One region of the Absiella sp. AM29-15 genome, then DNA from elsewhere that is predicted to be linked to it. Evidence: predicted binding sites of a transcription regulator. Region 1 holds the regulator's gene; each other region holds the start of a gene.
The links. Region 1 encodes Rex, which represses fermentation and respiration genes when NADH is low (regulators of the CRP and FNR family bind a similar motif). Its sites were predicted from a motif close to GTGAANNNNTTCAC; they were not measured.

Region 1 (11,430 bases):
TGCTGGAAGCAGCAAAGTGAAACTTTATTTCCGGAATTAATTGCCTGTATGGACAGCGTTGGCTGGAAAGCTGATGATTTGGATGAAGTCATGATTACAGATGGGCCAGGTAGCTATACTGGGGTACGTATTGCGATGGCAGTCGCAAAGGTTTTATGTACGAGAAAACATATCCCGTTATATTGTATATCAACCTTGCAATTATATGCAGGAGTAAATGATCATGTATTCGTTATGCTGGATGCGAGAAGTTCTCGTGCATATGCTGGTAGTTTAAATCATGGAGTGTTTGACAAAGAAGAATGTATCATGAACCTGGATGAAATTAAAGCCTACTTAAAAGAACATCCAGATTTAAAAGTAATTGGGGATACTTCTTTGATCGATATGGAAACAACAGATATTGATTTTATTGAAAATTTTAAACTTTTGCGTCCTTACGCAAGAAAAGTGGAAAACATTCATATCTTAACACCACGTTATTTAAAAGACCAGAGTGCCTATATGGTAAAATAGTATGCTGGAAGCATTAAAAAAAGAAGATCTTGATGAAATCGTTGCAATTGATGCTATTTGTTTTCCTGCGCCATGGAGTAAGGAACAATATTTATATGAATTAGAAGAAAATGATTATGCCTTTATCTATGTGTTAAAAGAAGAAGGCAAAATTATTGGATTCATTGATTATTGGGTTACTTTTGATATTGCACAATTAGCGAAAATCGCTGTCTTACCGCAATATCGTGGCAAGCATCTAGCACATCTTTTAATGGATCAAATGATAGAAGATGTGGAAAGAATGCATTGTGAAACATTGTCACTAGAGGTTCGTGTCAGCAATATTGCGGCACAACGATTATATGAATCATACGATTTTATCAATGTAAATACGAGAAAAGGGTATTATCATGATAATGGGGAAGATGCCTATGTTTTGGTAAAGGCCTTGAAAGGAAGCTGTTTATGAAAGATACGTATATTCTTGCGATTGAATCCAGTTGTGATGAAACGGCAGTCGCAATCATAAAAAACGGAAAAGAAGTATTGGCAAACGTCGTCGCTACACAAATTGATGTACATAAAGATTTCGGTGGTGTCATTCCTGAAGTTGCAAGCCGTATCCATGTGGAAAATATTTCTATGGTCATTGAAGAAGCTTTGAAACAGGCAAATATGGAAGTAGAAGATATGGATGGTATTGCTGTGACACAGGGACCTGGTCTGGTGGGCAGCCTGCATGTAGGTGTACAAGCCGCTAAAACGCTGGCATGGGCTTTTAATAAACCTTTGATTCCTGTGCATCATATTGCTGGACATATCTACGCAAATCGTTTGATTGCGGATTTAAAATTTCCATTGCTAGCCCTTGTAGTATCTGGTGGACATACAGAATTAGTCTATATGAAAGATGAATGGAGCTTTGAGATTCTTGGTACGACCCAGGATGATGCGATTGGTGAAGCTGGAGATAAGGTTGGCCGTGTTCTTGGACTTCCATATCCTGGCGGTGTTTATGTGGATAAACTTGCGAAAGAAGGAAAGCCTGTTTATCAATTAGCAAAACCTAAGACCGAAAATGAACTTGATTTTTCATTTAGTGGTTTAAAGAGCAGTGTGTTACAGTTTATTGATCGATGCAAACGTAAAGGAGAAAGCTTTGTACCTGCAGACCTTGCGGCATCTTATCAGGAAACGGCTTTTGAGGCATTATTGCTGCGGGCAAGAAAAGCAATTGAACAATATCATCCAAAGCAGATGGTACTGGCTGGTGGTGTTGCGGCGAACTCTTGTCTGCGTGAAAAAGTCAGTGTGGATTTAACAAATCAATATCCGGATGTTGAGTTTATTATTCCACCACTTTCTTGTTGTACCGATAATGCGGCAATGATTGGTGTTGCCGGTACGGTGGCATACCTGCATGGCGAGCGTGGAGATTTTGATTTAACCGCAAATCCGGGAATGGAATTAGAGCGTTAAATTTTCAGACAGCAGCATTTGCTGTCTTTTTGTTAGCGTATAAGAATTTATGATATGGTTATTATAAAATATGTGAATGTTTTGCATGTTAAACTTATTAATTTATTCACAAATAGAAAAATTCGTGGTATACTAACTCATAGGTGATATACATGAGTGAAAAGAACGTACCAAAGGCAACGCTGCAACGATATCCTGTATATTTGAAGGCGCTGCGAAAATTACAAAGTTCCGGTGTGGAACGTATCATGTCTAAAGAGTTGGCGAGTGTTGTGAATATTGAGCCAACTACCATTCGTCGTGATTTCTCTTTCCTTGGCAATCTTGGAAAACAGGGCTATGGGTATGATGTCAACCGGCTGATTGAAATTTTTAATCAGGAACTAGGTATGGATTTTGATGAAAAGATCATACTGGTAGGTGCAGGCAACATGGGACGTGCATTGATGAAGTATAATAAATGGGATTATGTCGTTGGTGAAATTTCCTGTGCATTTGATATCAATCCAGATCGTCAGGGTGTTCGTTTTGGTATTCCTGTTTATGATATCAGTGAGCTGGAGCAACGGGTTCCTGATGGCTGTCGTATCGCTATTCTTGCGATCAGTGATAATATTCAACAGACCGTTGATCGTTTGATTGCCTGTGGCATCATTGGACTAATTGACTTTACACATGAACATATTCAGATTCCAAAGGGCGTTATATTAAAGAGTATTGATGTTGTAACGTCTATTCAGGAGCTGGTTTTTGAAACAAACAAACTAAATATCGGACATTTGTAAAAAAAGCTTGTAAAATGGAGGATACTTGTGGTATCATCTAAACAAGAGTTGAAATACAAGGAAACAGGACGAAATAAGATTGTTTCGAAAAAAGCGATTCTGCGGTTGGTGAAAGGCAGAACGAAAGGCTTATGGAGAACACCTGTGGAGTAGAATCGGAGAACTAAAGTAGACGATTTCGTCAGGCATACGTTACATGCTAAAAAGATGCTTTATGCTATGCATGAAGAATCAGGATGGCACCGCGCTAAAACAAGCGTTCCTGTGATGGGAACGTTTTTTTTATGATAAAAAGGAGGAAATAACATGTTTGAATTTATGACTATTCGCGAACTATATGAAATCGTATTAAGTGGATCTCATGTAGAACTAGACTCAATGGAATATGTACAGTTACAGGGATGGATCAGAACAAATCGCTGCAGTGGGAAATTAGGCTTCATTGAATTAAATGATGGTACGTATTTCCGCAATGCTCAGTTAGTGTATACACAAGATTTAAAAAACTTTAAAGAAGTGGAGAAATATCCTACAGGTGCAGCTTTAACTGTTACTGGTAAATTTGTGTTGACACCAGAAGGAAAACAACCATTTGAAATTCAGGTCACTGAAGTTATATTAGAAGGTGATTGTGATCGTGACTATCCTTTACAGAAGAAACGTCACAGCTTTGAATATATGCGTGAAATTGCACATCTTCGTCCTCGTGCAAACACATTCTATGCAGTATTTCGTTTGCGTTCTGTATTATCTATGGCTATTCATGAATTTTTCCAGAACCAAGGATTTGTGTATGTGCACACACCAGTAATTACTGGAAATGATGCAGAGGGAGCTGGTGAAACATTCACTGTTACAACACGTGAAGATACAAACTATGAAGAAGATTTCTTTGGAAAGCATGCTTCTTTAACTGTTTCTGGACAGCTGCATGTGGAAGCATTCGCTATGGCATTCCGTGATGTTTATACCTTTGGCCCTACTTTCCGTGCAGAAAACTCTAATACGACACGTCATGCTTCTGAATTCTGGATGATTGAACCTGAAATCGCATTTGCGGATTTAGATGATGATATGAATCTGATTGAAGATATGATTAAATATTGTATCCAGTATGTATTAGATAATGCACCTGAAGAAATGAAATTCTTTGAAAAGATGATTGATAAAGAATGTATTGATCGTATCACAAAGGTTATGAACAGCGAATTTAAACGCATGACATATACAGAAGCTATCGAAGAATTGAAGAAAGCTGATGTAAAATTTGAAAACAACAAAATCGAATGGGGCATGGATCTTCAGAGTGAACATGAACGTTACTTATGCGAAAAAGTTGTAAACGGTCCTGTATTCTTGATTGATTATCCTAAAGATATCAAAGCATTCTATATGCGTATGAATGAAGATGGTAAAACAGTGGCTGCTTGTGACTTGTTAGTACCAGGTGTAGGAGAACTTGTTGGTGGAAGCCAGAGAGAAGAACGCTATGATGTATTAGCTGAACGTATGAAAGAAATGGGTATGGAAAGTGATTCTTTACAATGGTACATGGATTTACGTCGCTTTGGTGGATGTAAACATGCAGGATTTGGTCTTGGCTTTGATCGTATGTTGATGTATCTGACTGGTATTTCAAACATTCGTGATGTTGAACCATTCCCACGTACACCAAGAAATTTATTATATTAAAAGAAAAACTGCTGGAAATTCAGCAGTTCTTTTATATTTGCCTGATAATCTGGTTCACTAGTTGACAACAGATGGTACTTCTTTGTGCGCTCATCACAGGACTTTCTAATAAACCCTTTGAGATACATTCATTTATATGGAGAACTTCATATTTCATTTCATAGCGGCATGGGTAGATGATACGCTTGATATGATCTTGCTGGATGATACGATATTCTCGTGCTTTCCAATATAAAGGAACTTCAATATAGCCATTTGTGAAATAAAAAATGGCTTGTTTTTTTGTGTCGCCTTTCATGGAAATCGTGCTGTTGATGAGTACATCATCCATAATCATAGAAATACTTACACGATTGCATGTGCCATTTTCTTCTTTCGTGCCTAATGCACTTACATGAATCGTATTTGGCTCTATCAAATAATCCAGCAACTCAATGGTATAATTGGCACTTCCATATACGACACCACCCTGCATTGGATCATGCATCCATGTGGCAGTTGGATTAGGAAAACTGGAAGATAAGGATACTTGATGTAAATCGCCCAGCTGTTTTGTTTTAATGATATGATAGATATCCTGCATCACAGGCAGAAACAAGCTTTTTTGTGCTTCCATCAGGAAACATCCTTGTTTTCTGGCGTAATAGAACAGATCTTTTCCATCTTCTGGATCTAAAGCAATAGGTTTTTCACATATAACATGTTTTTTATAGGATAAAGCTTTTTTGATTTCTTTTACATGATTCGCATTGTTATTGGAAATATATACGATATCCACATCAGGGTCTAGATATACTTCTTCATAAGATCCATATGCTTTTGGTATTGCATATTGCTTCGCTTTTTCTTGTGCTTTTATCAAACTTCGTGATGCGATTGCTTCAATGATATCCCCGTTTTCTAATATGCCATGGAGAAAACGATCTGTGATGCTGGCACAGGATATCAAACCATAGTGTAATTGCATAATCATCACCTCTTGGCTTTATTATAACGCAAGGAGAACCATGCGTATAGGAGGATTTTTGTAATATTTCCTGGGAAAATTACTGAAAGTCTTTCAAAATTGTGATATTTTATGAAAATGATTGTGAACTCGACTATTTTCCTCTATAATATAACCTGGTGATTAATGTGAAAGAATATATATTAAAAGAAAAAGAAGACGGCACAAAGATAACAGTACGCCAGCTTCAATTAGTACTGTTACAGATGCTGAAGGATATAGATGAAGTATGTCAAAAAAATGATATTCCTTATTGGATGACAGGAGGAAGTGCTCTTGGCGCCGTTCGTCATAAAGGATTTATTCCATGGGATGATGATGCGGATATTGGTATGATGAGAGAAGATTATGAACGCTTCCTGAAAGTTGTGAATCAGCTTGGAGATAAATATGTAATCCAAAGTTTTGAATCACACAAGGAATATAACGTATTGATTCCGCCTATGAAGATTCGATTGAAAGGTACATATTGTAGAGAAGCAAATTTCCTTTTGAAAAATAAATGTAAAGACAGTGATGGAATTTTTATTGATGTCTTTATTATTGATCACGTAAGTGAAAATCAGACGAAGGATGTTTTCTGGAGATGTCGTAATGGGTTGTTAATGGTATTGATTGCCTTTTTTGAAAACCTGCATATCAATCCTTATCTGTTGAAAAAACGTTTTGTACGCAATGCGAAGAAATATGGAGAAATCAATAAAAACAGTCCAATGGTTGGCTATGATCTGACATGGACCTTTAATTCTTTTTTCCATCCGGTAACTTATCCATATGACAGTATTTTTCCTGTTCAGTATGTGGAATTTGAAGATACAAAACTGCCCATTCCAAAGAATGCGGACTATATGTTGAATGCAGAGGTTGGCGCAAATTATATGAGTTTTCCACCAGAGAAAGCACAAGCACCAAAGCATATCAAAGATATTGAATTATAAAGGAGGACGAAACGATGGCATATGCACCAAGACAAAGAAAATACCGTATAAAATTAAAAATACTGATTCCACTGTTATTGCTGATTGCTCTTGTGATTTATGCCGGTGTTTCTGTCTTTTTAGTAAAAGAAGAAAAAAAGACCTCTTTTACGGTATGTGGTTTTACACCGGAGAAAACGGTATCTGTTTTAAATAAAAAAAGTGCCGAAATCATGAGTGTATCGGATTATCTATATTATGGAGAATCCTTAAATCTTTTTGATCAAAGCTATTCTCCACTTCATAAAGATACGATGGCTAGTAAATCTGTGGTTCTGCATAATGTATGTGATGATAGTGAAGTGACAATGTCCATGGGGAATACAGTGGATCAGAAAATTGTCTTACAAAACATCAAAGATGGATTTTATGAAGTCAATGTGATTGATAATATGATAAAAAAACGTGTTGTATTTGCCAATCCTGTGGAAAGCAATACCTTTACCACCGCAAAAAGAAATGGCAAGGTACAAAATGTCAGTATTATCGCAGATAAGGATCTTTTAAAAGATCAGAATATCATAATGGATCAAAACTATATGTTTTTAAATATCACTAGTAAAGAAGCAGATGATGATCAAATCGATGTTTTGATAGATCCTTATGGAATGAATGTCGATGTACAAAATGTTCCAGACAAAGGAAATGAAGCCAATGGTCTGGTGGAAAATGATGAAATGTATGATGCGGCAGTAATTATGAAAAAAGAACTTGAAAGTTATGGTCTGCGTGTAGAAATCACAAAGGATAGTAAAGATCAGGTCATTGAAACATATGGAGAGGATGGTCGTCTTTCAAAAGGATATAAGAAACAGGCAAAATATTATCTTTTCCTGCGGTTCAATGCAAATCCATCAAGTGAAGCCAATGGTATGGAAATTTGGCATTCATCCTATAGCAGCGCTACACTTGCCCGTAATATGATGTATTATATGGAAAAAGACAAGGTAGTGAAAGCTGGCTCCTTGTATTATACCAATCCTAGCTGGCCTGGAATCGTCACAACAAGCTTGACCCAAGGACGTTTGGATAATGAAACGATTTATGATTTAAACCTGCAGTTAAGGGAAAGTGGAGGTCGTGCCACACTTGCTGGGCGATATTCACAAACGAGTGCAGAAGCCAACAAGAGCTTTAAAGATGCCAATGGCATGCAGGGTGTAGAGCTTGATTTCGCATATATCACAAATGAGGAAGATGCCGCAAATTGGAAGAAAAATAAAGAGAAAATAGTAAAATCATGTGCAAAAGCATTTGCATTAAGTATTAATGTACTTGAAGGATAAAATTAATAAAGAGATAGATAGGTGATGATTATGAAGTATCAGATTCATAAGGGAACAAAACAATTCGGTGCGGATGTCATCTTTGAAGATATTCAATTTGAAATCCGTAATACGGAAAAAATCGCAATTGTCGGAAGAAACGGATGTGGAAAAACCACACTATTGAAAGTGATTGCGGATATAGAGCATTTGGATAAAGGAGAAATTCATGCAGAGAGTGCCTTAACCATTGGGTATCTTGCACAGACGACCTTTTCTAATGAGAATGCCCTTGTGGAAGATGAATTAGAACATGCATTTGATAAAGTAAAAGAGCTTGGAAAACAATTAGAGCTTGCGACTACACAGATGAGTGAGGATCCAAGTGAAGAAAATATGAATCGTTTTGCGAATCTACAACAGCGTTTTGAAGAAATGGGAGGTTATACCTATCATTCAGAACTGATGACGATTTTCACAAAATTTGGTTTTCAGGAAGAAGATTTAAAACGAAGCATAGCAACTTTTAGTGGTGGTCAGAAAACAAGACTTGCTTTTGTGAAACTGCTGCTTAGCAAACCTGATGTATTGTTGTTAGATGAGCCAACAAACCATTTAGATATTGATACGATTGAATGGCTGGAAGGCTATGTAAAACGTTATCCTAAAGCAGTTGTACTGGTATCTCATGACCGTATGTTTTTGGATGATGTCGTTGATGTTGTTTATGAAATTGAATATGGTGTCATGCGTCGTTACCCAGGCAATTATACCAATTATGTCAATGCCAAAAAAAGTGATTTGGAACAGCAGAAAAGTGCTTATGTCCGCCAGCAAAAAGAAATTCAACGTATGGAAGAACTGATTGAAAAGTTCCGTTATAAAAAGAATAAAGCAGCATTTGCGCAAAGTAAAATCAAATATTTAGACCGTATGGATCGTATCGAAGACCCAAAAAGCGATGAAAAAACGTTTAAGGCTCGTTTTACGCCAAATGTTCGTGGTGGAAAACGAGTATTGGAAGTCAAAGATTTAACCATTGGCTATGATCATCCTTTATGTACGGTCAATTTAGAAGTTATGCAAGGGCAAAAAGTTGCCATCATTGGACCGAATGGAAAAGGAAAATCAACCTTGATGAAAACCCTGATGCAGCAGATACCACCTTTATCTGGTGGCTTCTTACTAGGTCATCAAATTGAAATTGGCTATTTTGATCAGGAGCTTGCCCAGTTTGATACGACTAATACCGTCATAGAAGAAGTATGGAAAGACTTCCCAGATTTAAATCGTACAGAAATCCGTACAGCGCTTGGCTGTTTCTTATTTAGCGGTGATGATGTGTTTAAAACCGTTGATTGTTTATCTGGTGGAGAAAAAGTGCGTTTAAGCTTTGTGAAACTGATGTTATCTCATCCTAATTTTCTTATGATGGATGAGCCGACTAATCACTTGGATCTGATTGGCAAAGAAGCTTTGGAGGATTCCTTAAGTGAATATGAAGGCACCATGCTGTTTGTCAGCCATGACCGATATTTTATCAGTAAACTAGCTACTGCTATTCTTGTGATTGATGATGGAAAAGCAACTTACTATCCATTAACATACAATGAATATATGCACAAAGAACCAATTCAGGTGGTAAGTGCCAAAGAAGTCAAGGTAGAAGAAAAGCCAAAACGCCAAATCAATTATGGAAAAGAAATCAGTAAGCTGGAAAAGAAAATCGAAGTCAAAGAAAAAGAATTGGAAGATTTAAGAGAATTACGTTTTGATCCAGAATATTATCATGATGTAAAGAAGATGGATGCTTTAGATGCCCAAATCGATGATGTTCATAATGAGATTGAACATTTGATGGAGCAATGGGAAGAATATAGTGAGCTTATGGGATAAAGAAAAAACGATGAATTTCATCGTTTTTTTATGCTTCTTTGGGCGTAATTACAGCTGATACACGCAACCAATATATAAAATAATGTAACATATAATGGATAAAAGGTAGCCTGTTCTTTAATGAAAAAAGCACTGTGAAATAAAGCAATCAAACTGTACCCATCTAAAAAATGAAAGCCTATGAAATACAAGATCAAAGGAAAAATTACAGTCAGTGTAAAAAAGAAAATGACATAAATTTGTTGTTTTAATTTTACGGATAAGCCGAATATGATGCAGACAGCACTCTCTATGGCAATCAATTTACAACACCACATGATTATTAAAAACTGTAATATGCTCATACCTTCTGGCAATGTAGAAAAATATGTGAAAGAAGTAATTGAGGCTTGTATGTTTGATAGACCATACATTTCATACACATGATAAAAATCAAAAGAAAATGCTAATAGTGTAAAAATCAGGCCACATATAAGTGCAATACTTAGCTTCACTTTAAATAAATGATACCTTCCTTTACTTGTCGTGTAAATCAACTGGTCATGATGTTGATGATATTCATAGCATTCAAAATTAGATAGCATCAAAATAAGAAAAGTTAAAGCCAATATGGCCGGGATGGCATTGGCATGATCTTGAAAGAACAGGTATTCATATCCAAAAGGAACCATCATCCGACGATTTTTACCTTCTTTCACATATTGATATTGCGCTTTTATATTCGCAAATGTTTCTTCACCATATAACTGTTGTGTGAGTGGTTCTATCATCTTTTGTAATTCTTGTTTTGAAATTTTATGCATATCATATTGTTTTTGCAGCTCATTTATTTGATGATGCAGCTGCTCATAATATACATCCTGTTTATTTATAAACGCATCTTTTTGTTGGCTAGGTAATCCAGATAATTCTTTCATATAGGAAATCCACTGACGCTGATCTTGTGATATATATGTTTGATGACTTGTAAACGTATATCCCTGAAGTATGAAAAATAAAATTAGAAAAATGATTCCTTTTTGTACCCATAATAGTTTGTAACATTCCTGTTTCCATAAAGATAAAGCAAATGTATGATGGCTTAACAAATTCAAATTATCATTTGTCGATAACACAAGATTTCTTTTCTTTGTATAAGCAAGAACGCATGCGATAAATCCCAAACACAATAATGTAATCATGCATATAAATGATAGGAATTGTAAAGACAGTGGATATTGAAAAATATTCAGATTGCGGTATATTTGATACAAGTTGTCTGTTTCAAGGAAATTGAAAACATTTAGATATTTTAATAACTGCCATCTGGTATTTGCTGGAATATATTGATAGCATACACCTTCTATACCAAGAAAAACCAAAATGATTGTAAAACAGCTCAGGCGATGTGAGGATAAAACGGCAATCATTAACATGAAAAAGCCAATCATGGATGCAACCAGCCATTTCGTTGTGAAAAAGAGAAAGAAAAACTGTTTGATTGTGATAGAAAGTGTACTTTGTGAATAAGAAGCCAAAGATATCAAACTGGCATTTAGATTTCCAAGTCCACAAAAAATCTGCATGTATATAAGATTAGACAGATACATCATACTTGAAAAACATAAAATGGATATACTCATGATTATGCATTTTGAAATAATTGTTTCCAGATATCCTCGTTTGGTTGTTTTTACGATAGAAAATAGATGCCGGCTTTTTTCTTCCATAATCATAGAAGATGCAATGACCATCATCATAATCAAAATCAATATATCGGTAATTGGTGCGTGTGTTGCATCTTTTATTCCTTTTTCCAGTTGATAGGTGATAATACAATCAGACATCTTTTC
Region 2 (11,430 bases), on a different contig from region 1:
CATGTTCTGGGTCTTCGTGAATTAAATCCAAGATGTCCGCAGGATGTATCGTATCAATCGTATCTTGTAAATCCTTTGGTGTTCCATGCAATAAAAGCTCTAATAGATTATCTTTTGTTATTTGTCTTTTCATATTGTTCTCCTTTTTCGTTTAAAAAGGATCATATTATATGCGATGGTGGCAAATGATCCTGGGATGATGCTTTTGAGGTTTTCGAATTGGGTTCAGGTTTCATTTTTACCACCACTCTTTCCAGGCTCATTGTACCACACTTATGCGTGAAAATACAGGAATTCTCCTAGGCTTTCACGATTTTTTTACGAAGATGCTTACCTACCTCTTTTAAGGAGCAATTACTTTCCACAAGCTCTAAGATTGCATGTTCATCTAAAGATTTATTCCATTTCTTTAACAGCTCTTTAACTACCTGTACACGTTCCTTTTTATTTAAATCTTCAAACATAAACACCTCATCAACCATAGATAAAAATTCCTTCCCCAACATGGCTTCATATCCTTGTGTATTCGTCTGATCTTTGGAAAAGCCAATATTTCCCTGCAGCACAAAAGCACCTGTCATGATGATAATCGCATGGGCTAAAGTAGCTTTTACCCCCTGTGCTTCCAGTTCTCCTTTTTCTATGCTTTGCGCAAGATATTGTAAGATTGTATTTGTTGCCATATGCAGGTTAATCACATGTAAAATACCATAAGGATTTCTTCTAAGTTTTGCGATGACTTTAGGTAAGACACTATCCAAAGCTGCAATATCAAGTTCTATAATTTCCTGATCATTGAAATATATCCGGTTAAATTCTTTAATCAATGTATGTTTTCCCACACCGCTGTTTCCCACAAACAACCATACACCAAGTGGTCTTGAAGAAAGTACGCCCTCTTCAATCCATTCTAATTGATGCATCAGTTTATTTTTTACATCCTGTTGTCCTATCAGTGTTGTATCTAATTGAACACGGACTTCTTGTAAACGATTCTTAGACGCAAGTGGAATATTGGTTAACTTTTCCACAACCTCTTTGATCATCTGTTCCTTTACACACTTTGTCTGACTAGTTTTTGCCATGACACAGGCCAGATCCAAAACATCGATGGCTTTATCCGGAAACTTTCTTGCGGGCATATAATAGTCACAATACGTTACCATTCGTTCCAGCATTTCTTCTGGAATCTTTACATGATGATAATCTTCATATTCCTTGCGCTTTGCCTTTAACATCAAACACGCTTCTTCTTTTTTAGGTTCTTTAATCATAATAATCTGAAAACGACGTTCCAATGCACGATCTTTTTCTATATATTTCTCATATTCATCTATTGTGGTAGCGCCAATGCAGCGAATCTCTCCGCGTGCTAGATATGGCTTCAATACGCTGGAAACATCAATACTTCCTTCACTTTTCCCAGCGCCGATCATCTGATGAATTTCATCGATAAATAAAATAACATGTGGATATTTCTTCAATAATTTGATAATATTTTGAAGTTTTTCCTCAAAGTCACCACGATACTTCGTACCAGCTACCAGAGTATTTAAATGCAGTTCATAAATAACCGCATCCTGTAATGCAGGCACCATTTTGCGCTTGATCATCCCTGCCAGTTTTTCCACCATCGCGGTCTTGCCCACACCAGGCTCTCCAATTAGTAAAGGATTGGCTTTATCTTTACGGGATAAAATATCAATCATAAACTGAAGCTCCTCCTGTCTGCCACAGATATCCATATTATTGCCACAGGTATTTAAATTTCTTAGCTCTTCTACCTTATCTAGTTCATGGATCTCTCCATTCTCTAATTCCCGCAGTACACTTTCTTCTTCTAAATCATAACGATGCAATATCTCAATTGCGACACATGAAGATGTCTGTAGCAATGCAACACTTAATGCACGTACATCAATACATTGCATAGAACGCTTGACAGAAAGACTTCTTGCACGTTCCAATATATCATCCACTACCTGTGTAATGGCAATCTCACTTACTTCCTGATCTTTTAGACCAAATAATACCATTAAATCTTCTTTTAACTGAAAATAAAATAACCCATTGGAAGATAATATCTTAGAAAGAGGGGTACTTGTATCTTTTAAAACTGCCAGCAGTACATGTTCACTGCCAATATAATTGTTTCCCATATCCTTCGCTTCTTTTCGCGCATCCTTCATGATATTGGAAACCTGTTTATCCAGGCGATAATCCATAAAATCACTCCCATCATTTACAGCATATGCTTTCCCGACTTCGCTTTTGTTAGTATTGCCATTTTCTTTTTTCACATGCAATGCTTGTTGTATTTCTTGTGAAAACCATGGTAAAATGAAATAAGAAAGTGGTGATAGTGTGAAAAAGGATATTCGTGTACGCCCTGGAAAAGGACAATCTATATTAGGGCTGGTTGTAGGATGTATTTTTGTATGTATTGGCATATTTATCGTTGTGCCAACATTTGGCTTGTTTGGATTGTTATGGACTGGTATTGCGATTGCCATCACTGCAATCAATGGAATCAATGCCTTCAGTGATAAAGGAATTGCGACTTCTCATATTGAAATACAAGAAGATCATGAGGAATACAAATCATCAAATTCCATTGAAGATCGATTAAAGAAAGTGGAGGACCTTTATCAAAAAGGATATATCACAAAAGAAGAATATGAGAAAAAACGCAGTGATATTTTAAATGATATATAAAAAAACATAAGCATATCTTGCCATATTTAGGGAGTCTATCTTAAGGACTTCCTTTTATATAGGATAAATAGCCTATGTTTACTTTTTCGTACTTTCGATAAACCAGCGATTTCTCTCATAAAACAAGTTTCTTACACGACCTTGAATTCTGCACTTATACAAAATGCCACATCCACCCACCACACTGGAAGCCTTTCGGATTTCCAAAATCCGCTCTATTGGATATTCCACATTGTTTTCCCATATCAATACCTTTGGCATCATGACCCCTTCCTGATCAATATGGACAAGCATATCCACGTAACGTTTATACAACATCAGAAGAAGGATACCGGGTGAATAATATGGTCGTGTTTAGGATCAAAGTCAGTTAATTTCTGATCAAGTTTCATACTGCACCGCTGTATTTTCTCAAAGCCAAATTTATTTCTTATCGCATCCATGGTTTCCTCCAGCACTAATTGTTTTTCTCTTTGTTTTTCACTGGTAAACAGATTCATTTGAATATATCCATCATCTTTTCTAAGTCCGCTAATCGATACGCCAATTGTTCGAAGTGGTATCTGAAAATCATAATGCTTTTTCAATAGATCTAATACAACCGGCATGATTTCCTCACATAAATTGGTTGGCTGGGTAATTGTTTTCTGCCTTGTAAAGCTGATAAGATCCGTATTTCTTAATGATAGATGAATGACATTCCCTTTTAATCCCGATTCACGAAGCCTGGATGCAACGGACTCTGTCAATACATAATATATTAATTTCGCCTCTTCAAAACTGACGATATCTTTCACAGCTGTTATAGCATTTCCAATTGATTTTATTGGTGCCTGCTCTGTGGTTTTGGCGACAGGAGTTTCATCCCATCCATTCGCAAACGTATGTAAGATCTCACCCACCTTGCCAAAATGCTCACTCATAAATCCACTTGGAAGACTTGCAAGCTCCCCAATGGTATAGATTCCACATGCTTCTAATTTAGAAGCTGTACTTCTTCCAATATATAACAGCTCAGAAACTGGAAGTGGCCATACCATCTGTTTATAATTAGCCTTTGTGATCTCCACAAGCCCCATATGTTTTACCATATCACTGCCCAGTTTTGCGAATATTTTATTAAAGCTTACCCCAATCGATATGGTAATACCGAATTGTTGAAGAACCTTTTTCTGAATCATACGGGCAATGCTTACCCCATCACCATATAACCGTGAACTTTCACTAACATCCACCCATGCCTCATCCAATCCAAAGGATTCTACACGATCGCTAAACTGACGATAGACATCTTTAATTTGTTCAGTATAATACAAATATTCTTCATAATGAGGATGAATGATGGTAAGTTGTGGACATTTGGCATAAGCTTCACGCAGTGACTCCCCGGTTTTTATATGAAATGTTTTTGCCAGATCATTTTTTGCCAGGATAATGCCATGCCGTTTTTCTTCAAAGCCACCAACAGCCATCGGAATATGGCGTAAATGCGGATTTTTCATTTCTTCAATTTGTGCATAACAATGATTGATGTCACTATGCAGTATGATACGTTCCATGTCGATCACCTCAGCGATATTATAAGGGATTTGTTCCAGAATACAATAGATTTTGGAACGTTTACAGGAATTACCAGAGGTCTTACAGGTAATTTGTTCCAATGCTTGTATATGAAATATGTGTATGATATCCTTAAAAACAGGTGATGATATGGAATTAAAAGAAATTATACAATATTATCGTAAGAAACATGGATGGAGTCTGGAAACAATTGGTGATTATGTTGGTGTATCGAAATCTACCATCAAACGTTGGGAAGATGGAGAAAGCAAGCATATTCCGGAAGCAAAATTAGAAAAGCTCTCCGAACTTTTTGGCATTAATGTATCTGCCTGTATTCATGGTACGATCAAGCCGATTTTAGGATATGTAAAGGCTGGATATGATTTATATGCTGAAGAAAATCTATTGGGATATGAAGAAGTCAGTAAATGCGATGCAAAACTTGGCGATTATTATTTAAAGGTACAAGGAGATAGTATGAATGGCTCTAGAATTTATGATGGAGATCTGGTATATGTAAAAAGCTGTCAAGATGTTAAAAGTGGCGATCTTGCTGTGGTGTTGATTGATGGTCAGGAGGTCACGATAAAAAAAGTCATTAAGAAAAAGGATACGGTAATCTTGATGGCAAGCAATCCTGCCTATGAGCCAAGGATATTTATAAAAGAGGAAATCAGGCGATTAACAATTCTGGGAAAGATCTTACATGTAAAAGTGTATTTCTAGGTATGAAAAACAAAAAACAGCGCATCCTTTAGATAACATACGAGGAGGAGAGCTATGTACGCAATCAGAAGTAAGAAAACTAATCGATGGTTTCAGGGAGTAAATTCAAGTGTTGGACGCTGCAGTTCTCATCATATCATTCTAGATGAAGAAATCCCGGCTTTATTTAAAACAAAGGACAGTGCCAGAATTGAATTATTAAGTGACTGTTTGAATGTAAATGCATTTGATATTGTAGAGGTTGATTTACAGGTAAAAGAAGATGTTGCTTATTTAGGGTAAAAGAAAAGATGCGTGTATAAACGCACCTTTTTGTTTCTTTTGATTAGATATCCATGAATTTTTGAGCAGCAGTCACGATTGCCATTTTGAATACTTCTTCAGCGTTGCATCCTCTTGACAAGTCATTGATTGGTGCATTTAATCCCTGCAGGATTGGTCCAATTGCTTCATACTGACCTAAACGTGCCGCAATCTTATAACCGATGTTTCCTGAATCAATGTTAGGGAAAATAAATGTATTGATATTGCCAGCTACTTTTGAATCTGGAGCTTTTAATTTTGCTACTTCTGGTGCGACTGCACAGTCGAACTGAATTTCCCCTTCTACACCGAAATCTAAAGGCATACGTTTTAAACGTGTTGCAGCTTCGTTTACTTTTGCAACGCTTGTACCTTTTGCTGAACCTAATGTAGAGTAAGATAATAAACCAACTCTTGGTTCAATACCGAACTGACGTACTGTGTGTGCTGTTTGTAATGTGATTTCTACCAAATCATCAGCAGTTGGATCGATGTTGATAGAGCAGTCACCCATAACAAGTGTTTCTGCATTGTCCTTCATTAAGATAAAGCAGCTGGATACAATAGAGTTACCAGGTTTTGTTTTGATCAGCTGTAATGCTGGACGTACTGTATCTGCAGTTGAGTATGTAGCTCCTCCTAACAGACCATCTGCACAACCTAATTTTACATACATTGTACCAAAGAAGTTAGTTTTTAAACATGCTGCACGAGCCTGTTCTTCATCCATCTTACCTTTACGAAGTTCGATAGCTTTGCTTACCATCATATCCATGTTTTTATATTCAATTGGATCTAATGTTTCAATACCTTCAATATCCCATCCATGTGCATTTGCAGTCCCCATAATTTCTGCACGGTTTCCTAATAATACAGGAACCAGGATATCTTCTTTATGTAAACGGATAGCCGCTTCCAAGATACGTGGGTCAGATCCTTCTGTAAAAACGATTCTTGTTCCCTTGCCTTTAATTTTTTCAATCAGTGTGTTAATCATAATACTTATGTCCTCACTTTCCTAATACCATAGTTTATTATATACCAATCATAAGCTTAAAAAAAGGATTTTTTCACAAATGAAAAATTTCACAATCTTTTCCAGCGTTTTCCTGTATAAATATAAAGAATTTCGTAGAAAACCCTGCTATATCTACATAACAGGGTTATTTTTTAACTGCTATTCTTCAGATTTTTTCTTGTTTGTGTACAATAACATAAATGCACCAGAGATACATAAAATGATAGAAACGAATCCATATAAGTTATTTACATGATTTGCAGTATCCTTGATGACATCTTTATTGTTTGTGCTAGGTGCCATATTTTTATCATTGATAACAATGACATAATCAGATGCATGAGAGAAGCTAACAACTACATTTCCGTTTTCGTCAATCTTTCCAGCATTCATATATACCATCTTGCCATCACTGTCATAATAATATAGATTACCATATTTTCCTTTATATTCGTTACCAACGTTAATTTTCAGATTTGCTTTAAATCCAAAATTACCATTGTGCGTTAAGGAAAGTTGTTTGACTGGATTATCTCCTGCCAGCTCTTTTACGATATTGCTAGGCACTGCATGACTATCCATCTTGACTTCTAGGTTAATATCTTTAAGATTGCTTGCTAAGATATCCTTTCCGTTGATTTCCCAAGTGTAGCCCCCCATATTCAATTCTACAACAACATCTTTACCTTTTGCGGCTTCTAGTACTTCTGTAGGTACGACTGTCGCATTACCCATGAATACTTCAATTTTCTCTTCTTTATCGGCTTTTGCGATTTCTTCTACGATTTTGTTTGTTTCTTCTTTTGGTAACACAATTACTTTATCCGTTGTTGATCCAGAAGTTCCTGTATCTGTTATTTCTTTATCAGGTTCTGATGGTTTATCAGGCGTGATTGGTTTTTCAGGTTCCACTGGTGTTACCGGTTTATCTGGAGTATCAGGCTTCTCTGGCTCTTCTGGAGTATCAGGTTCATCAGGCTGATCAGGAGTAACTGGGGTGTCTGGTTCGTCTGGAACATCTGGTGTTTCTTCTTCGATACCTGTTCCTATTCCATAATAATAAAGATTACTTGTGACCATAATCACATCACTTTCAGGACCTTCATACCATTCAATATCTTTCATATTAAATTCAGGTACCTTAATTTCTTCACCATCATCCGCGACAGTAATATAATCTACGCCAATTTCAAAACCAGTTGTTCCTCCACCAGGACCTATACTTGAATATGGTTTATTTCTATCATAAAGTACAAAACGAACTAAATGATTTTCATAATCTGCGTCATATTCAAAAGATTCGTAATTAAAAACTGCTCGATCCATTGTATTATCAGCACTTTCACCTGTTGGAACCCATTTTGCAAAGCGTAATCCTTCATAAGAATTCACTTCATACTTAGATAAAGAGTCAAACGCTTCACTTCGAAGCAATGTTTCTTTTACAAATTCAGTATTCGTTTGCCATGTTGTTTCACCATCTACATTTATATAAGTATAAGAACCTTGTATCACATTCAAATCTTTAAATTTCGCATAAGCTTGTATAGAATAGTTCCAAGGTTGAAATGGTATTTCTTCATTCAAATCAATATTAGGGTCAAAACCAGAATATACCCATTTATCAAATTGTTTGCCTGTATATAAGTCATCAACATTAGGTTCATACTTATCAAAAAGCTCTTGATATGTCATATCAGTAGGTACCGTGATTGTTTCACTTTGCCATGAAATATCTTCATCTTTATTTACATATGTTGTACTAAAATTTATAACATTCTTATCATAAACTGCAAAGAAGTTAATATAGAAATCTCCTAACATCTCTTTTTCACCATTATAAGGATTATTATCATCATCCACCCATTTTACAAATTTTAAATTTTCAAAAGATGTACTTCCATCAGGCATTTTTATATCCATATCTTTAAATTTTGTATGTCTCTCTATATCATTTAATTCCTGTCTTGAAACTCTAAAATAATCTCCATTCTCATCCAATGCATAGAAACTAATATTTAAAGAATACGTTGGAGTAACATAATTGTTGTCATTGTTTACTTTAATATAGTAAGGATTATAGTCACCGATAAAATCATATAAAGCAACACTATTGCCTGATGTATCCCAAATACCTAAATAATCTATATACCATTCACATGGATATGTTTTGGAATCAATTAACCAATGACCAATAAATTCATCTTTGTTTTCATCATATTTTAAATCTACTCTATGTTGAGATGGATAGATACTTGCTTCAGCTTGAAATAAAAGAAAAGTATCTTCTTGAGTCCGTAAAGCTACATTATCGCTTACTTTAATATGTATTTGAATATCGTCACCAGGCTTTACAAATTCGCCTTGTTTATCCATGACAATTGATTCAATCTTTGGATTTTCTTCATCTTTGTCACCTTTATAATCAAAGAAAATTGTATCCATTTTATCATAACTTATATCAATTCTTTCTTCATCATGCGCATAGATTTCATTTAGAACCCAATGCCCTCCATAGAAATACAGCAAGGAATCATATGATTCATAAACATTGGAATCCCCTACTTTATGACAAGAAAGGCTACTATATCTTTCTTTTTCTTTGTTATAAAACTCTAAATTAATTGAAGAGAAGTATTTACTGTCTTCTTCTGGTACAGTAATTGAAATATGGACTTGATCTTTATCTGTTAAAGTTTGCCCATTTTCTTTAAATTCCAAGCTTTCGACTTTACTATGTTTAAGATTATTGTTTTCTCCACCAGAAATTAAGAAATAATATTTCTCAGACTCATAAATTTCAGTTAAATTATGATTTTTATCGACAGCGTAAATCCTATTGATTAAAGCTTTGTCATAGCCACCATTAATCACAGGAATTTTACCTTCATACAGCTTTGTAACTTCATTATAAACTAAAGTTATTTCACTCCCATTATAATAATTATCATCATCACTTTGAGTATAATAAATATTAATTTTCACAAAGTCAATTCCGCTTTCTGCATCATAAGCTTTGATTGAGATAGGTACTTCTTCTCCAACTTCAAAAGTTTTCCCAGCTTCAAAATTAATGTCTTCTATAACTGGCTTTGTGACATCAATACTTTTGATATTAGACAGCTCAGCATTATTTTCTTTTTCTTTGACTTGTTCCTGTGTATTTGTTTCTTCTGTTTGTGGTGTTACTGTCCCTTCTTCTTCTGCGTAGATTGCATATGGCAAAACTAATGTAAACATCAATCCCAGCGACAATGCAAAAGCGCCCGCCTTTTTAATTAGCGGAATCTGTTTTCTCATCCTCTTTTCCTCCCTTGTTTTTTAAGAAAACTATATTATAAATACCAATTTAGGTACTCATAAACGTGTATAAATGGACTTTCCTTACATAATTAATTATACACTTTTATTTATTAAAAGCAATATCACGCATACATCACAATGAAAAAAATGATTTTTCTCATCATCAAAAAAGCCATGAAAAAAGATGGACATTACATCCACCTTTTTAACTTTCGTTTTTAATTACCCAATAATTTTCTGAGCGCGTAAAACTTCTTCGATAGCAGCGATAGCAGCTTCTTCGTCATCCCCGTTACAAGAAATAGTGATTTCTGACTGAGTAGGGATACCCAAAGACATAACACCCATGATTGACTTCATGTTTACTTCGCGTCCTTTGAAAGATACGTTAACTTCGCATTTGAATTTGCTAGCAGCGTTAACAGCTACAGTAGCAGGACGTGCGTGTAATCCAACTGGGTCGATAACTGATACAGTGATTTGTTTCATTTTATATTCCTCCTATAAACAACTTTTTTACATACTCTATTTTAAACCATTTTGATACCACTTACAATGCCGAAATTGCTTTTTTTCAATAAAATCTTCATTTTTTTGCTTTATCAACGCTTACATCAGACTTTTAAGAAATTTTTGTTAAAAATTCTTCAATATCCATGACTGGAATATTGTGTTGCAACAAGAGTTGTACGAATTTTCCATTTCCTTTTGTAAGTTTTTTTGAAAATGTTCCATCATAAACTATGCCTTTTCCACAGCTTGGAGAACGTGATTGCGTAATCACTAAGTCTACTTGATTCTCTAAAATCTGATCAAGTGCTAATTGTGCACCTTTCTCAAATTGTGCAGTAACATCTTCCTGCAACGTGTTTATAACTTTATCATTCACGATTTCACTACAAGCTCTTGGAGTTGGTAAACCACCTAGTACTTCAGGGCAAACAAGAATATAGTTTTTGTCTTTCATAAAAGATATCAACTTTTCATTTCCATTGTTTCCACCACTATATTTACAATTGACTCCCATCAGGCAGCTACTGATTGCATATTTCATAATTCATTCTCCTTCACAAACACAAATTCTCTTTCATTACTTAATTCTTTCATGAACCGATAGCCTTCCTCATTAAATTCCTTTACGCCTTCTAACGCTTCAATCTGGTTGGTTGATAAATAATGAATCATCGCACCTCTTGCCATTTTAGCTTGTGTAGATTCCACTTTTAATTTTCCCTGTTTTCTTATTTTGAAGGTTAATGTGATATAGGAATCATCAGGAAGATATGGTAGCACCGCTTTCTCATACTCTTTACTTGCCATATTCAAAATAATTGGTAGTTCTTGATTAGAAAGCTCTTTTTGTAAAGTGCTAGCGATGGTATCCTTCCAAAAATCATAGATATCTTTACTGTCATTTACAGGCAGTTTAGCCTGCATTTCCAGACGGTATGGATAAATACTGTCTAATGGTTTAATTACTCCATATAGCCCTGATAAGATACGTAGATGCTCTTGTAAATAAGCAATTTGTGATTCATCTTGTATGTTCATACGTTGAAACTGTAATCCTTGATAGGTGAATAATGCATAGCTTCCATTTTTATCAAAATGAATATTTCGATAACGCTCTAAATTCTCTAAAGCAATTTTCTCATTTACCTTCATTAAAGTCATTATTTTATCTTTGTTTAACTTACATAATTCTTCTAAAATCATCTGACTGTTTTTTGATAATATAGGTAAATCCTGTGGTAAACGTTCTCTATACCACTTCATCTGTTTCGTAGGTGATACGATGATTA
Region 3 (11,430 bases), on a different contig from region 1:
ATATGGCATGATTCAACATGACGAAATCAAACGTTGTGTACCATTTATTCATGATGATAAAGCATGGCTGAATCAAAAGGAATGTGTACATATTTTGATGAATACCAGTATGATTGATGAAAACTGGTGTTATCCAGCTTTGAAAAAATATATATCTGCTCAGGATGAAGTATGTGTGATGGCATTTAGCTTCTTTGATGATACCAAGACATTAGATGATTGGAACCGTCAATATAAACCAGGACAGGGCATCTGGTACAAAAGCAATACCGATGTATTCTTTCGCTATGGATTGAAACGTGAACAAATTCATTGGGTCAATTATTTCACAGACAGTAAAATAGAGATGGAAAATAAGATTATGAACAGCAGTATCGTGTTTTTTACCGGAGGTGCACCAGATCTCATGATGAAACGTATTCGTGAATTTAAATTAACATCTTTATTGAAAAATTATCAGGGTGTGATGATGGGATATAGTGCAGGAGCAATGATGCAATTTGATGAATATCACATTACTCCAGATGAAGATTATCCATCATTTGTGTATGAAAAAGGTTTAGGATGTTTAAAAGGTTTTGGAATAGAACCACACTATCAAGCATCCAGGATACAAAAAGAAAGCATGCAGCTTGTAATAAAAGAAAAACAAAAAGATGTATATGGCATCTATGAAAAAGGCGGCATCATCATTGATCAAGGCAACATGATAATGTTTGGAAAAGTAGATATCATGGAGGCAGAAGATACAAAGTTATGAAACTTATGTACAATCGAAAAAACATCATTGACGAAATGAAACAAAAAAGTGTACCATAGATAGGAAAAAGAGAAGGGATGCGTAGTATGTTTCATTTACAAGTAGATTTAACAAAAGACAATATTTTTAAAGCGCTGTTACTGTTTGCGATTCCGATTTTTATCGCTAATGTGTTCCAGCAGTTATACAATACGATGGATACCATGATCGTAGGAAATTATCTGGGAGATGCTTCACTTGCGGCCATTGGTTCTGCTTCAGCAATATATGAGCTGATGATAGGATTCGCATTAGGGGTTGGCAATGGGTTAAGCATTGTCACCGCCCGCTGTTATGGAGCAAATGATGAAGATGCAATAAAACGTTCAGTCGCAGGTTCTATCGTGATTGGGGTATTTTTAACCATCGTGATTATGATCATTGCGAAACTGTTTTTATATCCATTATTACAGTTATTAAATACACCACCTGAAATTATAGAAGAGTCATATTCCTATATATTCACCGTAACGATTTTTGTGGGCGTGATGTTTGCGTACAATATGTGTGCAGGATTGTTACGTGCAATTGGAAATAGTGTGATGCCACTTGTGTTTTTGATTATATCCAGTGCTATTAATGTTGTTTTGGATATCGTGTTTATTACACAGTTTTCTATGGGTGTACAGGGTGCAGCAGTTGCGACAGTCATTGCTCAGGCGATTAGTGCAGTGCTGTGTTTCGTATACATTTATTTCAAAGCACCATTATTAATACCACAAAGAAAACATTTTCATGTAGGAAAACAAATGTATCAGGAGCTTGCAGGACAAGGATTTTCTATGGGATTTATGATGGCAATTGTATCAGCAGGTACTGTAATCCTGCAAACAGCGATTAACAAATTTGGATATTTGATTATCGCAGGTCATTCTACCGCAAGAAAAATCAATTCTTTCTGTATGATGCCAGCTTCTACATTCTGTATGGCATTATCTACCTTTGTATCACAGAATAAAGGCGCAAATCAAAAGGAACGAATTCGTCAGGGAGTAAAAACAGCTAATATCATCAGTATTTGCTGGGGTGGAATAGCACTTGTCTTAATGTTCTTTTTTGCCAGACCACTAGTTGCGCTTATATCTGGTTCTAATGAGGCAGCTGTATTAGATAATGGGTCTTTATATTTGATGATCAATGCTCCATTTTATGCAGTGTTAGGAATCTTGCTAAATCTGAGAAATTCTTTACAGGGGCTAGGTAGAAAAGTAATACCACTTGTATCCAGTGTGATTGAGTTCTGTGGAAAAATAGTCTTTGTAATCTTGTTTATTCCGTTGCTGGATTACTTTGGTGTTATTATTTGTGAGCCGGTAATCTGGTGTTGCATGTGTTTACAGTTATGGTTCTCTTTCTACCGTGACAGCTATATGCAAAAAAGTGAAGAAGAAAAAGAGAAAGTAAAGGATTATGAGTTGAATTGTTCTTAAACCTTTTTGAGAATTTAAGTCTGTTTTTACTTGACGTTGATAACATTTTATAGTATTATATAGGCACCAAGAGTGGATGTCGAAAGACATCATAAAAGGAATGGATAACGGTGAGGTGATCCATTCCTTTTTAATACAAGAGGTCCCAAGAGTGGAAAAGATTTTCGTGCAGATTTTCCAAAAGTGTGATAAGGACCGCTTCTGAACATGATTTTACATTACCTTAGCTTATCTTTTTAGGATAACACAAAGTAATGTTAAGATCACAACTAGTAGTACTAGTGCATCCATATGTATTCTTTTCCTCTCCCAAAACGAAAATATATTTTCCATTTGGAATTTACCTCCTACTATACATATACGTAATTTAGGTGCGAAAATCCTAAATTATTTTACAATTTGTGAAAATAACCTATTGATGGTTAGAATGACGACTTAAAATTCATTGAAATATAAATGATTTTCTCTTGACGTTGATAACATTTTATAGTATTATAAAGGCACCAAGAGTGGATGTCGAAAGACATCAGAAAAGGAATGGATTACTTTGCCGGTTATCCATTCCTTTTTTAAAACAAGAGGTCCCAAGAGTGGAAAAGATTTTCGTACAGATTTTCCAAAAGTGTGATAAGGACCGCTTCTGAACATGATTTTACATTACCTTAGCTTATCTTTTTAGGATAACACAAAGTAATGTTAAGATCACAACTAGTAGTACTAGTGCATCCATATGTATTCTTTTCCTCTCCCAAAACGAAAATATATTTTCCATTTGGAATTTACCTCCTACTAATACATATACGTAATTTAGGTACGAAAATCCTAAATTATTTTGCAATTTGCGAAAATAACCTATATATAGTTTAGGAAAGCGCCTGATATATGATTTAAAGAAGTATTAGTTGAAGAATGACTATAGGATAATCAGTAAAATCAGAACAACATTTAATTTTTAACTGATTTAATGAAAAAATTTTCAAAGTCCCTTGACTTCACGAGGGATAATCTTTATAATTATATCAATTTAAGGAAAGTTTATAGAACAAAAAGGAGAGATAACATGGCTTATTACTTTAACGAACCGTCACGTACATTTGCGGAGTACCTGTTGGTACCTGGATATTCCAGTGCAGATTGTACACCAGCAAACGTGTCTTTGAAAACACCATTAGTTAAATTCAAGAAAGGCGAGGAACCTGCATTATCTTTGAATATTCCTATGGTATCTGCAATTATGCAGTCTGTATCAGGAGAAAAAATGGCTTGTGCATTAGCAAGAGAAGGAGGAATCTCTTTCATCTATGGTTCTCAGAGCGTAGAAGATGAAGCAGCAATGGTTGCTCGTGTTAAAGCAACAAAAGCAGGCTTTGTTTACAGTGATTCCAATATTCGTCCAGATGCAACACTGGCTGATGTATTGGCATTAAAAGAAGAAACAGGACATGCGACAATGGCAGTTACAGAAGATGGCACACCAGAAGGCAAACTGGTTGGTATCGTAACAAGTCGTGATTATCGTGTATCACGAATGGATCCTACAACAAAAGTCAGTGAATTCATGACACCATTTGAAAAGCTGATTGTAGGAAAAGATGGTATGTCATTAACAGAAGCAAATAACTTGATTTGGGAATACAAATTAAATCAGTTGCCAATTATTGATGAAAACGGTCATTTAAAATCTTTCGTTTTCCGTAAAGATTATGATTCTCATAAAGAGCATCCAAATGAATTGCTGGATGATCAGAAACGCTACATCGTCGGTGCAGGTATTAACACAAGAGATTATGAAACACGTGTTCCTGCATTAGTAGAAGCCGGCGCAGATGTATTATGTATTGACTCTAGTGAAGGATTTAGTGAATGGCAGGCATTGACTTTGAAATGGATCCGTGAAAAATACGGTGATAGTGTAAAAGTAGGCGCTGGTAACGTTGTAGATGCAGAAGGATTCAGATTCTTAGCAGAAGCTGGTGCTGATTTTATTAAAATTGGTATTGGTGGAGGCAGTATCTGTATTACTCGTGAACAAAAAGGTATTGGTCGCGGACAGGCAACAGCTACCATTGATGTAGCACGTGCACGTGATGAATACTTTAAAGAAACAGGTATCTATATTCCAATCTGTAGTGATGGTGGTATTGTACATGATTACCACATTACTTTAGCACTTGCTATGGGAGCGGACTTTGTTATGTTAGGACGTTACTTCTCAAGATTTGAAGAATCTCCTACAAAGAAAGTTACCATCAATGGTACATATATGAAAGAATACTGGGGCGAGGGAAGTGCTCGTGCACGTAACTGGCAGCGTTATGATATGGGAGGAAGTAAGAAACTTTCTTTCGTAGAAGGTGTAGATTCTTACGTTCCATATGCAGGAGCATTAAAAGACAATGTAGATTTGACATTGAGTAAAGTTAAACACACGATGTGTAACTGTGGTGCATTGACAATTCCAGAACTTCAGGAAAAAGCTAAAATCACATTGGTATCTTCTACAAGTATCGTAGAAGGTGGCGCACATGATGTTGTTGTTAAAGATAATACATTAGATGCAAAAGTAAAATAAGAATTAAAAAAACTTCGTTTTCCTAAGAAAGCGGAGCTTTTTTTAAGGGAAAAAACAAGAAATTCTTAAAAGTTACCATTTTCAATTATGTAAAAATACCTTATAATAGAAATTAGCAATGGATGCGTTTACAAACACAGGGATGGTATTAAAGGATGATGTAGTTATGATAGAAGAAACAGAACAAGTTTATGAGTTGCAGATGGAAAAGCTGCAAAAACTAGAAGAAGAAAATCGACAATTGAGAGTCATGGTAGAACAGGATTGGCTAACAGGGATATATAATCGTGGAACAATCGAATTAAAAATCAATCAACAGTTGCAAATGTATCAAAAAGGCGCTTTATTTGTTTTGGATGTTGATCATTTTAAACAGATCAATGATCAATATGGGCATATTTGTGGGGATGTTGCTTTGAAGAAAATTGCTGCAGTTTTGAAGAAAATAACATATAAAAATGGATCAGCTGGGCGTGTTGGCGGGGATGAATTTGTCATATTCTATCCTGAAGCTGATGATGAATCATTTATTGAAGAAAAACGTAAAGAAATACGTTCATTGTTAAAACAGATACAGGTAACAGATGGTGCATCTATTTATGTTTCCATATGCGGCTGTATGTATCGCCCTAATGATGATTACATCAGTATGTTTCGTCGTGCAGATGCCTTACTTGTAAAGGAAAAGCACATTAGAAGACGTTTAGATGGGGAACATGTGTATAATGATATTTATATGTCAGAAAATTTATTGGTTGATATTGAACTGATTCGTAAAGAATTACGGGAACAGGAAATTATACCTGGCGCTTTCTGTCAGGATTATCACTCTTTTCAAAATATTTATCGTTTTATCGAACGCAGAATGTCCCGTATTCAGGGGGAAGCCGGCTTGATTTTATTCACATTAATGAATCCAAAGGGAGCGTATCCTTCCTTTGAACAACAAGAACAGTGTATGTTTGCGCTGAAACGGATTATTCAATCATCATTAAGACTGGGAGATGTTTTTACACAATACAGCAGTTTTCAGTTTCTGGTAATGGCGTTGGATACCAAAGAAGAGGGAATACAATGTATCATAGATCGTATTCAGAAAGCTTTTGCGCAGAATGCCTGTTTAAAAGATAAGATGCTGCTGCATCATGATTTTCCACTTGAGGCAGTACATACACATGTCGCAAGATGAGTATAGAAGAATCATATTTGTGAGATGCTAATGATGAAAGAAGGAATAGAATGGGAAAATTACCACCAGCAGCAAAGGTATATGAGGCCTATAGCGCTATTGCGGATAAGCGTGTAGAACTTCATGAACAGGAAGCATATGTTACTAGCAGTGATGAATCAAAACGATATACAGTACGTTTTCAAGATGATGTATATTCCAGTAATGATAATGCAACGATATGGCAGCATTATGCTGGATATCCGATTTTAGCAGTATTGATGCTTCAAAAGCGATTACCAGTAAATGAAGAAATTCTTCCAGCTTTTAAAAATGTGAACTGGAAAGCATTAAATACGAAATATAAAAATAAATATGATCTGGCTATTCAGGAATTTTATGAACAACATCCTACCCTTGATCCAACTTTGGTAGAGGAAAGTGTAGAAGAATGTTTAAAAGCTTGTGAAACCTTGCAAATCATTATAAAAGGCAACCGGGCAAAAAAATAATACCAGGAAATCAGATTCTTATTTGCACATAGGTTAAAAAAAGAGATTTCAAATGAAACCTCTTTTTAATTATCTGTCCTAAATAGTTATTGAGCACAACTGTTTTTATTCAATGAAGCAAAATGATTTCTACCGTTTTCTTTTACCTGATACAAGGCACTGTCCGCAACATTTACTGCCACATCTAATTGAAAATACTTATCATTTTTCAAGTTCGCATAGCCTGCCGAAACACTTACGATATCCGCAGCCTTAGATTTTTTATGTTCGATATGCATGTTGTTTAAATCTTCTTTTACTTTGCCTAAATAATATTCAATTTCATGATCACTCATATTTACACAGACACAGATAAATTCATCGCCACCATATCTTGCCGCAAAAATACGGCTATCAGAGTTGATGTCCAGACAGCGTGCCACACTTTGTAAAACCTTATCTCCTTGTGTGTGTCCATAGCAGTCATTGTATTGTTTAAAATAATCTACATCTAACAGAATAATGCCAAGTTTTTCCACATTATGATTATGATGAAGACTATTGATTAGATTAATGAAATAAGAACGATTAAATAAGCCTGTTAATCCATCAATTTTCACTTTAGATTCCAGTACTTGTTTTTCTTTCATAATACATTCTTTTTCTGTCTGCATATCGTTTACCAGAATTTTTTCACGCATACTTTCGGCTTTGAATTTATTAGTGACATCACTTACTTGTTTCTGAAGCTGATAATATTGTTTATAAGAATAAATTAAAGCATTTTCCATATGGAAAGTTTCCGCAAAATTGATCCAGCATAAATGCAGCTGTAATTGCTGGGCGATATCATCCTCAAGACATAAAGTTCCCATACAACGCAATAATTTATCCGCACGCTCTTTATCTTCCAGTTTTAAAGTGATTTGAAAAGCATCACGATAGAAAGAGAAGTACATATTTCGATTTAATGTATTATGTAGGCCACTGTTGATAAAAAAATCAATCATCTGCAAAGTATATTCTTCATTTTTCATATAATATGCCATATATAATTGAGAAACATATAAAATACCAATGTTTTCTTCACCAACATATATTTTCAAATCATCGTAATATTTGTCATATAAATCAATGGCTTTTTTGATATGACCATTTTTTAAATACAGCTCTATCAGATTGAAAATAACAACACAGTCGATATGATCTCTGATCGCATCTTTATTTGCGTTAAACAAGTCAAAGGCTTTCTGGATATATAACAAGCCATCCGTATTATCATCTTTTTCTTCAAACATGACACCGATGTTATTATAAACAGCAATCTGCGTATTGATGTCATGTGCCTGCTGTGCCACTTTTAATCCATCCAAGTAGCATTGTACTGCCGTTATTTCATCAAAGTTTGCGTTATGATACATGCCTTCAATAATATGTATTTTGATTAATAAATCTAAATAGTTATAGGCGAGTGCGATTTCTTTTGTTTTTTGCACGTAATGGATACAATTGTGATGTTCACGAATGGTTACATAATAATCCGCAAGAAAAGCATAGGCAAAGGCAATTCCATAAAAATCATTTATCTTTTTCGCTGCTTCTAATAATTCATTACTGTACTTTTTTTGTTTTTTTAAATCAACATGATGTACAGTTTGGATAGCTTCCATTTTATTTTGAATGAATTCCTTTAAATTTTCTTCTTTATTCTCCATCTTTTCTCACCCTTCTTCTCTATTATACAATAAAGCGCTTTCAAGTTCGACGGTAATTTTAATATTTGTAATATACTTTTTTTGATATATAGAGGAAAAGTGGTTCGTCATATTAAGAAATGTAGAAAATGGTATTAAAAAAGGGTTTTATGTGAAATATTTCGCAAATTTGCGTTTACGAAAAAAAAGGATAGTGGTATAATAAACTCGTTACTTAAGGAGGATTTTACTATGGCAAAAAGAACAGTAAAAGATTTAGATGTTGCTGGTAAACGAGTTATCGTTCGTTGCGATTTCAACGTACCAAGAAAAGATGGAAAAATCACAAATGACAACCGAATCATTCAGGCTTTACCAACAATCAAATATCTGATTGAAAACAAGGCAAAAATCATTCTGATGTCTCACCTTGGAAAAGTTAAAACTGAAGAAGACAAAGCAAAAAACGACTTACGTTGTGTAGCTGATCGTTTAAGCGAATTGGTTGATACAAAAGTTACATTCGTTCCTGTTACTAGAGGCGAAGAATTAGAAAATGCTGTTGCTGCATTAAATGATGGTGAAATCGTTGTTATGCAGAACACTCGTTACGAAAAAGGCGAAAGCAAAAATGATCCTGAATTAGCTCAGTACTGGGCAAGCTTAGGTGATTTATTCGTTGAAGATGCATTCGGTAGTGTTCACCGTGCACACGCTTCAACTGCTGGTATCCCTTCAATCCTTCCTAACGCTTTAGGTTTCTTAGTAGAAAAAGAAGTAAAAATGTTAGGTGCTGCTGTTGATACTCCAGTACGTCCATTCGTTGCTATCATCGGTGGAGCAAAAGTATCTGACAAGATCGCTGTTGTTGACAACCTGTTGAAGAAAGCTGATAAAGTATTAATCGGTGGTGGAATGGCTTATACATTCTTGAAAGCAATGGGCTTAAATGTAGGTAAATCACTTGTTGAAGAAGACAAAGTGGAATTAGCTAAAGAATACATCGCAAAAGCTGAAGGAAAATTAATCCTGCCAGTTGACCACGTATGTGCAGATGCATTTGCTGAAGATGCAAACACTGTTGTTGCTGACAACGAAAACATTCCTGCAGATTACATGGGATTAGACATTGGTCCTAAGACTGTTGAATTATACAAAGCTGAATTAGCTGGTGCTAAAACAGTTGTATGGAATGGACCTATGGGTGTATTTGAAATGAAACCATTCGCTAATGGTACATTACAGGTATGTACAGCAATCTCTGAATTAGAAGGTGCTACTACTGTTATCGGTGGTGGAGATTCTGCTGCTGCTGCTATTCAGTTAGGATTCGCTGAAAAATTCTCTCACATCTCTACAGGTGGAGGAGCTTCTCTGGAATACATGGAAGGTAAAGAATTACCTGGTATCGCAGTAATCGCTGAAAAATAGGAAAGAGGAAATATAACTATGAGAAAACCAATTATCGTTGGAAACTGGAAAATGAATAAAACCATGAAGGAAACAAAAGAATTCATGGAAGCTGTAGATGCAGCTGCTGCTAGCGAAAACGCTACTTATGGAATCGGTGCTCCTTATACTGCATTATCAACTGCAGTTGCTGGTGCTAAGAATCTGATCGTTGCTGCAGAAAACTGCCACTTTGAAGATACTGGAGCATTCACTGGTGAAGTTTCTGTACCTATGTTACAGGAAATCGGTGTTACTCACTGTATCATTGGTCACTCTGAACGTCGTACAATGTTCGGTGACACAGACGAAACTGTAAACAAAAAAGCAAAACGTCTAATCGAAGCTGGAATTACTCCAATCTTATGTATTGGTGAAACAGAAGCTCAGTATGATGCTGGTGATTCTGAAAAAGTAATTCGTGACCAGTTAACTGGTTCTTTAGCTGATATGTGTCCAAAATGTGTTGGTAATATGGTTATCGCATATGAACCAATCTGGGCAATCGGAACTGGTAAGAGTGCATCAGTAGAAATCGCAGAAAACTGCTGCCGTATCGTTCGTGACCAGGTTCGTGTAATGTATGGTGATGATGCAGCTGAAAACGTACGCGTACAGTACGGTGGATCTGTTAAACCTAACAACATTCAGGAATACATGGCTCAGCCAGATATCGATGGTGCATTAATTGGTGGAGCAAGCTTAAAAGCTGATAGCTTTATCGAAATCATCGAAAAAACTAAATAATTGAATAAGATGAACAGTCTGTTCCAAATGGAATGGACTGTTTTTTAACATATTCAAATGTTTCAGAGTTTCAGCTTTCTCTAGGGAAAACTAAGTGTTTTTTTATTTAATACTACAAATAAATTAATAAAAACGTCCGATTTGGACGTTTTCATTTGCTTAATATTTTTCTTGGAATCCATCCCATAATACCATTCTTTTTCACTAAGGCATGTTCACCACAAGTGGAAACAATTTTTACATAATCACCTTTTTCCACAGGTAAATGATAGGTGGTAAAGTTATCCACATGAATTTCATCACCTTTATGAAAAATAAAATCTTTCGGTATCCAAAAATCTTTTCCACTGGAAAGATGGCGACATAAGTAACGAATATCATCTTCTTTTAATATCTTCACAGAGCTGTCATACCATTTGATAAAAAAAGGATCAGAATTTATGGGCTGTATGCTGTCTAATACTTTGGCTTTCTTTAAACAGTCACTATGCGCATACGAGAAATTTCCATGCTCAATTAACAATGCATTTAACTGTCCTGCACTCTTTACTTCATTTCCACCATCAATCGCAATGATATGGCGAAAATCATCAATCATTGGATTAAAGCAACAGATACCATCACAATATTCACTTACTGGTAGATGACCTACAACAACATATTTTTGGAATCGTTTCGCATCATCTAAAAAACGGTTATGCGTCATAATATCACGCATTTCTTTTCCATAATGATCTTCATCCAGAATCGCCGCATGCCCAAAGATATAATGTTGTGTTTCCACCACATGAGGGAGCTGGTCTACAAACGCTAATTCCTTTGGAAAGTGTTGTTTTAATATTCTGGCATATTCAATCATATCTATATCTTTATGAAAATGAATGCCAAGTGTAGCAGCCATTTCATGCAGAATACTATTTTGACGATGTAATAGGACTTCTTTTAGAAAATCCAGGCGATATTCATAAAGAACATTCTTACATACAAAATCACAATTTCCCATCATAGGATGTACATGTGGACTTTTAGAAAGCTCCATTATAAAGTGCAAAGTTTCCATGTTGTAAGCACCTTTCTCTA

Region 2: a site for Rex is predicted at 6,384-6,397, ahead of pta (phosphate acetyltransferase). Genes of this name have one in related genera too.
Region 3: a site for Rex is predicted at 8,327-8,340, ahead of DW761_RS02535 (phosphoglycerate kinase). Genes of this name have one in related genera too.

What each region holds. Positions count from the first base shown of each region.
Region 1 is NZ_QVFL01000014.1:119,705-131,134, reverse strand. It holds gene tsaB (tRNA (adenosine(37)-N6)-threonylcarbamoyltransferase complex dimerization subunit type 1 TsaB) at 1-516, shown strand, start outside; gene rimI (ribosomal protein S18-alanine N-acetyltransferase) at 518-967, shown strand; gene tsaD (tRNA (adenosine(37)-N6)-threonylcarbamoyltransferase complex transferase subunit TsaD) at 964-1,977, shown strand; gene DW761_RS14440 (redox-sensing transcriptional repressor Rex) at 2,130-2,762, shown strand; gene DW761_RS21675 (hypothetical protein) at 2,790-2,915, shown strand; gene asnS (asparagine--tRNA ligase) at 3,069-4,454, shown strand; gene DW761_RS14430 (Gfo/Idh/MocA family protein) at 4,486-5,421, opposite strand; gene DW761_RS14425 (LicD family protein) at 5,589-6,398, shown strand; gene DW761_RS14420 (N-acetylmuramoyl-L-alanine amidase) at 6,413-7,723, shown strand; gene DW761_RS14415 (ABC-F family ATP-binding cassette domain-containing protein) at 7,754-9,598, shown strand; gene DW761_RS14410 (hypothetical protein) at 9,616-11,430, opposite strand, start outside.
Region 2 is NZ_QVFL01000002.1:137-11,566, reverse strand. It holds gene mgtE (magnesium transporter) at 1-133, opposite strand, end outside; gene DW761_RS02130 (AAA family ATPase) at 300-2,300, opposite strand; gene DW761_RS02125 (SHOCT domain-containing protein) at 2,365-2,715, shown strand; gene DW761_RS02120 (hypothetical protein) at 2,794-3,033, opposite strand; gene DW761_RS02115 (DNA polymerase IV) at 3,033-4,274, opposite strand; gene DW761_RS02110 (LexA family protein) at 4,426-5,004, shown strand; gene DW761_RS02105 (hypothetical protein) at 5,059-5,286, shown strand; gene pta (phosphate acetyltransferase) at 5,330-6,304, opposite strand; gene DW761_RS02095 (hypothetical protein) at 6,485-9,625, opposite strand; gene DW761_RS02090 (phosphocarrier protein HPr) at 9,851-10,117, opposite strand; gene DW761_RS02085 (DUF523 domain-containing protein) at 10,251-10,682, opposite strand; gene yaaA (peroxide stress protein YaaA) at 10,679-11,430, opposite strand, start outside.
Region 3 is NZ_QVFL01000002.1:89,915-101,344, forward strand. It holds gene DW761_RS02505 (DUF952 domain-containing protein) at 1-760, shown strand, start outside; gene DW761_RS02510 (MATE family efflux transporter) at 847-2,229, shown strand; gene DW761_RS02515 (IMP dehydrogenase) at 3,290-4,801, shown strand; gene DW761_RS02520 (GGDEF domain-containing protein) at 4,968-5,990, shown strand; gene DW761_RS02525 (hypothetical protein) at 6,041-6,481, shown strand; gene DW761_RS02530 (GGDEF domain-containing protein) at 6,568-8,175, opposite strand; gene DW761_RS02535 (phosphoglycerate kinase) at 8,407-9,585, shown strand; gene tpiA (triose-phosphate isomerase) at 9,604-10,350, shown strand; gene DW761_RS02545 (metallophosphoesterase) at 10,502-11,430, opposite strand, start outside.